DNA from 2 places in the Streptomyces sp. NBC_01537 genome. Region 1 is predicted to be linked to the other one. Evidence: riboswitches for the same ligand, from Rfam matches in the RefSeq annotation. Region 1 holds a riboswitch; the other holds the start of a gene.
What was found. Region 1 has a riboswitch for glycine ahead of gcvP (aminomethyl-transferring glycine dehydrogenase). Riboswitches for the same ligand answer to the same signal wherever they lie in the genome.

Region 1 (3,403 bases):
GAGGACGGGATGAGGCAGACGGTGCGCTGCGTGTCACCGTTGGCCCGGTGGTACGCGCGGACCGCGAGCAGGCCCGCGAGCTCGCCCTGGGAACCGGCGTTGGGCTGGAGGCTGACCTTGTCGTAGCCGGTGACCTCCGCGAGCTGGTCCTCCAGCTGACGGATGAGGGTCAGATAGCCCTGCGCCTGCTCGGCCGGCGCGAAGGGGTGCAGCGCGCCGAACTCGGGCCAGGTGACCGGCTCCATCTCGGTCGTGGCGTTGAGCTTCATCGTGCACGAGCCGAGCGGGATCATGCCCCGGTCCAGCGCGTAGTCACGGTCGGCGAGGCGGCGCAGGTAGCGCAGCATCGCGGTCTCGGAGCGGTGCTGCGCGAAGACCGGGTGCGTGAGGTAGTCGTCGGTGCGCAGCAGAGCGCCGGGGACGGCGTCCTCGGTGGCCGCGTCCAGTTCCTCGACCTCGCCCGCGACACCGAACGCGCCCCAGACCGCGGCCAGCTGCTCACGGCCCGTGGTCTCGTCGCAGGCGATGCCGACCAGGTCGGCGTCCGTCTGCCGCAGGTTGACCCCGGCCGTGCGGGCGGCGGCCACCACCTCGGCGGCCCGGCCCGGCACGCGGGCGGTGACCGTGTCGAAGAAGGTGTCCGTGGTGACCTCCACGCCGCCCGCGCGCAAGCCCGCGGCGAGGATCGCGGCGTAGCGGTGGGTGCGCCGAGCGATGCCCTTCAGCCCGTCCGGGCCGTGGTAGACCGCGTACATCCCTGCCATGACGGCGAGCAGCACCTGCGCGGTGCAGATGTTGCTGGTGGCCTTCTCGCGGCGGATGTGCTGTTCGCGGGTCTGCAGGGCCAGCCGGTACGCCTTGTTGCCGTCCGCGTCGACCGACACGCCGACCAGGCGGCCGGGCAGGCTGCGGGCGAACTGCGCGCGCACCGCCATGTATCCGGCGTGCGGTCCGCCGAAGCCCATCGGGACGCCGAAGCGCTGGGTGGTGCCCACCGCGATGTCCGCGCCCAGCTCGCCGGGCGAGGCCAGCAGGGTCAGCGCCAGCAGGTCGGCGGAGACCGTGACGATCGCGCCGAGACCGTGGGCCTGCTCGATCAGCGGCTTCAGGTCGCGTACGGCGCCGGAGGCGCCCGGGTACTGCAGCAGGACACCGAAGACACCGCGCTCGGCGATCTCCGCCGGGATCCCGGCGGAGAGGTCGGCCACGACCACCTCGACGCCGGTCGGTTCGGCGCGGGTCCGGATCACCGCCGTGGTCTGCGGGAAGGTGTCGGCGTCGACCAGGAACACGCCGTCCTTGACCTTGCCCACCCGGCGGGCCAGCGCCATCGCCTCGGCGGCGGCCGTGCTCTCGTCCAGCAGGGACGCGCCGGAGGTCGGCAGCCCGGTGAGGTCGGCGACCACCGTCTGGAAGTTCAGCAGCGCCTCCAGGCGGCCCTGCGAGATCTCCGGCTGGTAGGGCGTGTACGCCGTGTACCAGGCCGGGTTCTCCATGACGTTGCGCAGGATCACCGGCGGCGTGAAGGTGCCGTAGTAGCCGAGGCCGATCATCGGGTGCAGCACCTGGTTGCGGTCCGCGAGCGAGCGCAGCTCGGCCAGTACGTCGGCCTCGGTGCGGGCGGCCGGCAGCCTCAGTGCCTCGGCGCTCTTGATGGCGTCCGGCACCGCGGCGGCGGTCAGCTCGTCCAGCGAGCCGTAGCCGACCTGGGCCAGCATCTTCGCCTGCGCGGGCGCGTCGGGGCCGATGTGGCGGTCGGCGAAGGGAATGCCGCGCTCCAGCTCGGAGAGCGGGATTCGGTTGGCGGTCATCTGCGGAGGCCTCCTGGTCTGACGCGCTGGTCTGACTCCATTGGGCCTCCCCCTCTGTCATCTGAACCTGAGAGCTTCACCGTCCCGCGTTGAATCCACGGAACGGCTTTCACCGTCGGTGAGGCAGCACCCGGGGCGACGCTGCCCTCGGACCCTTCCTGCTTTCCAGAGTGACCTCACCCGTGCGGTACGGATGCCTGAGAGATTCCGGGGAGGATTTGCTCCTTCGGCGCCCGGCTGACCTGCGCTACCGGGACTCTCCCGCATGGGGTCTGCGGCCGCTGCCAGCCTACCAGCGCGACTCCTGACGCCGACATGTGACAGAAGGTGTCTTTCATGACTAAATAGGAACAATCACGATCAGTTGGAGGAACCGTGCAGACCGGTATCGATCCGCGCAGCCTCATCGGCCGCAGGGCCTTCGACATCAACGGAGTCAAGATCGGCACCGTCGACGAGGTCTACCTCGACGACGCCACCGGCGAGCCCGAATGGGCCGCCGTCCGCACAGGGCTCTTCAGCCGTGACGCCTTCGTCCCCCTGGAGCCCAGCGCCTTCGTCGAGGACCACCTGGTCGTCCCCTTCGACAAGGCCCTCATCAAGGACGCCCCCGACTTCGGCGTCGGCCGCCACCTCTCCCCCGAGCAGGAGCTCCAGCTCTACCACCACTACGGCCTGGAACTCCCGCCCGCGGGCCCCCGGCCCGACCACGACTTCGGCAAACTGGCGACCGAGGACTGACCTCTCCCCGACGGCAGCCGGCACCTACACCAGCGGCAACGGATCCGACGGCTCCAGCTCCGGATCCTCCACCGCGAAGGTCCGTACCCGCCCCGGCACCAACGACGACGGTTCCTCGAACCGCACCGTCACCCGCCCCACCCCGCTCCCCTGCACCCACCCGGCCCCGTACTCCGTATGCCGCACGTCCTGGCCGGGCATCCAGCGCCGCGCGGGAGCGACCGGCTCCTCCTCCGCCACCACCGGCTCGGCGCCGTCGACCGGCTCGTCCGTGAGGACGGAACCCGCCGCCTGCGCGAACAGATCCTCCTGGGTGAAGTCCGCGAGCCCCGCCACGCCCACGCCCAGCAGCCGGACCCCACCCGTCGTGTCGACGGCCTCGATCAGCCGGCCCGCCGTCTCCCGCACCACCGCCGGGTCGTCCGTCGGCCCCGGCAGCGTCTCGGACCGCGTCAGCGTGCTGAAGTCGTACCGACGGACCTTGATCACCACCGTCCGCCCGGACCGCCCCGCGCCCCGCAGCCGTTTCACGCACCGGTCGGCCAGCCGGTCGAGCTCGGTCCGCACCCGGACCCGGTCCGTCAGGTCCACGTCGAAGGTGTCCTCGACCGAGATCGACTTGCTCTCCCTCTCCGCGACCACCGGCCGGTCGTCCAGCCCCGACGCCATCGCATGGAGCGACGCGCCGTGTGCCTTGCCCAGCAGCCGTACGAGCTCTGCCTCCCCCATGTGCCGCACCTCCACGATCGTGCCGATCCCGGCCCGCCGCAGGTGCTCGGCCGTGGCCGGACCGACGCCCGGCAGCGTGCGCACCGGCATGGGATCGAGCAGCTCGCGCTCGGTGCCGGGCT
Region 2 (3,403 bases), 6.0 Mb from region 1:
GCCGCGGTCGTGGCGGTCCCGGACTCCGCCACCCCCGCCGAGGCGGTCATGGCGGTGGGCGACACGCTGTCCCTCGCGGGCAAACTGGGCCAGGAGGCCCAGGCCCAGGCGCCGGATGCCAACAAGCTCAAGGAGCTGCAGAGCAGCCTCAAGGAAGCGACCGACCGGCTCAGCGCCGTGATCGAGAAGGCCAAGGCCGCCAAGCCCGCCAAGCCCGCCGACTCCTCGCAGAGCCAGGAGGACGCGGCAGCCCCCATCGATGACGCGCTCGCGAAGGTCAAGGCAGCACTGGACGTCCTGACCGGCGACGTCACCCAGCTGGTGGCGGCGCTGGCGAAGAAGGACGTGGGCACCATCACGTCCATGGTCACCAAGCTCCCGCTGGACCTGGTGGCCCTCACGACCACGGTGCCCGCGCTGGTGGCGGCCCTGCCGGGGGCGCTCCTGTCGGGTCTGCCGCTGCCGGTCGCCCTGGACGCCCCGGCCGCACCGGCCGCACCGGCCGCCCCGGCCCTGTCGCGCGCCCTGCGCTCCGACGACCCGCCGGTCACGCAGGCCGACCCGCAGGCCCCGGTGGTCCCGCAGGCCCCGGTGGTCCCGCAGGCGCCGGCGGTCCCGCAGGCGCCGTCAGTCCCGCAGGATCCGCAGGCCCCGGGGACTCCGGATTCGGCTCCCCAGCTCCCGGCGACCCCGGACCTTCCGGTGGCTCCGGAAACCTCGGCGGATCCGGCCGTTCCGGCCGATCCCGCGGTTCCGGCGGTCCCGGATGCCCCGGCGGTCCCGGCGGTCCCGGCCGCTCCTCAGATCGCCGCGAGCATGGGCTGACCCGCACGACCCGCACAACCCGCATCACCGCATCCCCGCCGCGGCCCGGGCCGCTCAGACGTCGAACGTGATGGCGTCGAGCGCCCGGGCCGCGGCGCGGTCGAGCAGCACCGTCGAGACGCACGCACCCGGGAGCCCCCCGGCCCGCGCCGCCGCCAGCAGTCTCCGGGACGCCCTGCGATGCCTGGCCATCGCGTACGCGGACACCCCGCGGCCGCGCGAGCGCTGCCCGTCGCGGGCCGCCTCCTCCGGCACGTCGAGCAGCAGCAGGTGCATGCCCCGGCCGCGCCCGGCCGCCTGGCGGGCGAGCCAGTTCCGTACCCATGGCAGCGTGCCGCAGTCGTGGACGACGACGCTCTCGCCGGAGCGCAGCGCCCGCCGCATGCCCGCGTAGTGGGCGATCCGGACCAGCGGGCGGTAGACGGCGTAGGGCAGCCGGCGCGGCATGCGGGCCGCCCAGCGCAGGCGTACGTCCTGCGAGTCGATCAGCCGGGCGCCGGCCGCGCGCCGCATGAGGGTGCTCTTGCCGCCGCCGGGCAGGCCGGAGACGACGAGCACATCGCCGGCGGGGTAGCTCAGGGTGCGCACCGCGCGGCCGCGCAGGTCCGTCAGACGACGCCCCGGCCGCACTCTCGACGGGGCCGGGACCGTGATTCGTAGGGCCTGGCCGGGGACGGTCATGCCCCCGGCGGCCGACGCGTACGCACCGCTCCATCGCACCAGCACAGCGATCGCCCTCCCGGTCGAGCTTTGTTCAAGAAATGGTAATGGGGAGACCAATGACTTCCCTATGATCCGGGCCCCTTCGGGACATGATCGGGACGGAGCCAAGACGGATCCGGGACGGGCGTGCAATGATGAGCGCCTCAATCTCATACAGGCCGTTCGAGGCCGCGCGGGAGAGTCCCAGCCGGGTGCAGACGCAACCGGCGGGCGCCGAAGGAGCAAGTCCTCCCTTGAATCTCTCAGGCACAGTCACCGCGCGGACGAGGCACATCTGAAAAGCGGGCAGCGGCCGTGATCCGGCGCCGCCCCACCCAAGGTGCAAACCGGGACCCTTTCAGGGGTCCAGGTGAACCTCTCAGGTTCCGATGACAGATGGGGAGGATCAGCCTCGCCACGCCTGCATTGGGAGCCCGTTCGATGACCAGTACCCCGCCGCGCCGTACCGCGCTCGACGCGCTGCACCGCGCGCTCGGTGCCACCATGACCGACTTCGCGGGCTGGGACATGCCGCTGCGCTACGGCAGCGAGCGCGACGAGCACACCGCGGTGCGCACGCGCGCCGGGCTCTTCGACCTCTCCCACATGGGTGAGATCACCGTCACCGGCCCACAGGCGGCCCTCGCCCTGGACCACGCGCTGGTCGGCCACCTCTCCGCGCTCGCGGTCGGCCGGGCCCGCTACACGATGATCTGCCAGGAGGACGGCGGGATCATCGACGACCTGATCGTCTACCGGCTCGGCGAGACCGAGTTCATGATCGTCGCCAATGCCTCCAACGCGGCCGTCGTCCTGCCCGCCGTCACCGCCCGCACCGCCGGCTTCGAGGCGGACGTACGGGACGACCGGGACGCATACGCACTGATCGCCGTCCAGGGCCCGGAGTCCCCCGGGATCCTCAAGAGCCTCACGGACGCCGACCTCGACGGCCTCAAGTACTACGCCGGGCTGCCCGGGACCGTCGCGGGCGTCGAGGCACTGATCGCCCGCACCGGCTACACCGGCGAGGACGGCTTCGAGCTCTTCGTGGACCCGGCCGACGCCGAGAAGCTCTGGCAGGCCATCACCGAGGCCGGCGCCCCAGTGGGGCTGGTGCCCTGCGGCCTGTCCTGCCGCGACACGCTGCGCCTGGAGGCCGGCATGCCGCTGTACGGGCACGAGCTGACGGCCGCCCTCACCCCCTTCGACGCCGGACTCGGCCGGGTCGTGAAGTTCGACAAGCCCGGCGGCTTCGTGGGGCGTGCAGCCCTGGAGGCCGCCGCCGGCCGTCCCGTCCGCAAGCTGGTCGGCCTGGTCGCCGAGGGCCGCCGGGTCCCCCGGGCGGGCTATCCGGTGGTGGCGGCCGACGGCACGGTGATCGGCGAGGTCACCTCCGGCGCCCCGTCCCCGACCCTGGGCAGGCCGATCGCCATGGCGTACGTGGACGCCGAGTATGCCGCGCCCGGCACGGAGGGGGTCGCGGTGGACATCCGCGGCAGCCACGAGGCGTACGCCGTCGTGGCCCTGCCCTTCTACAAGCGCACCCGCTGACCCTTTTCGCGAGCACACCACCTCATCCAGGAGAATCAGGTCATGAGCAACCCCCAGCAGCTGCGCTACAGCAAGGAGCACGAGTGGGTCTCCGCCGCCGAGGCGGGAGTCTCCACCGTGGGCATCACCTCGCACGCCGCCGACGCACTCGGTGACGTCGTGTACGTACAGCTCCCGGAGGTCGGCGCCACGGTCACCGCGGGCGACACCTGCGGCGAGCTGGAGTCGACCAAGTCGGTCAGCGACCTGTACGCGCCCGTCTCCGGTGAGGTCACCGAGGTCAACCAGGACGTGGTGGACGACCCGGCACTGGTGAACTCCGCCC

Region 2: it holds a riboswitch for glycine, as region 1 does, so the genes downstream of both, gcvT (glycine cleavage system aminomethyltransferase GcvT) here and gcvP (aminomethyl-transferring glycine dehydrogenase) in region 1, are expected to answer to the same signal.

Annotation. Positions count from the first base shown of each region.
Region 1 covers NZ_CP109392.1:8,888,153-8,891,555, reverse strand. Annotated here, with positions in the region: gene gcvP (aminomethyl-transferring glycine dehydrogenase) at 1-1,811, opposite strand, end outside; glycine riboswitch at 1,987-2,085, opposite strand; gene OG607_RS40815 (PRC-barrel domain-containing protein) at 2,187-2,552, shown strand; gene OG607_RS40810 (DNA polymerase IV) at 2,577-3,403, opposite strand, start outside.
Region 2 covers NZ_CP109392.1:2,887,997-2,891,399, forward strand. Annotated here, with positions in the region: gene OG607_RS13255 (hypothetical protein) at 1-825, shown strand, start outside; gene OG607_RS13260 (AAA family ATPase) at 880-1,551, opposite strand; glycine riboswitch at 1,712-1,816, shown strand; gene gcvT (glycine cleavage system aminomethyltransferase GcvT) at 1,969-3,078, shown strand; gene gcvH (glycine cleavage system protein GcvH) at 3,121-3,403, shown strand, end outside.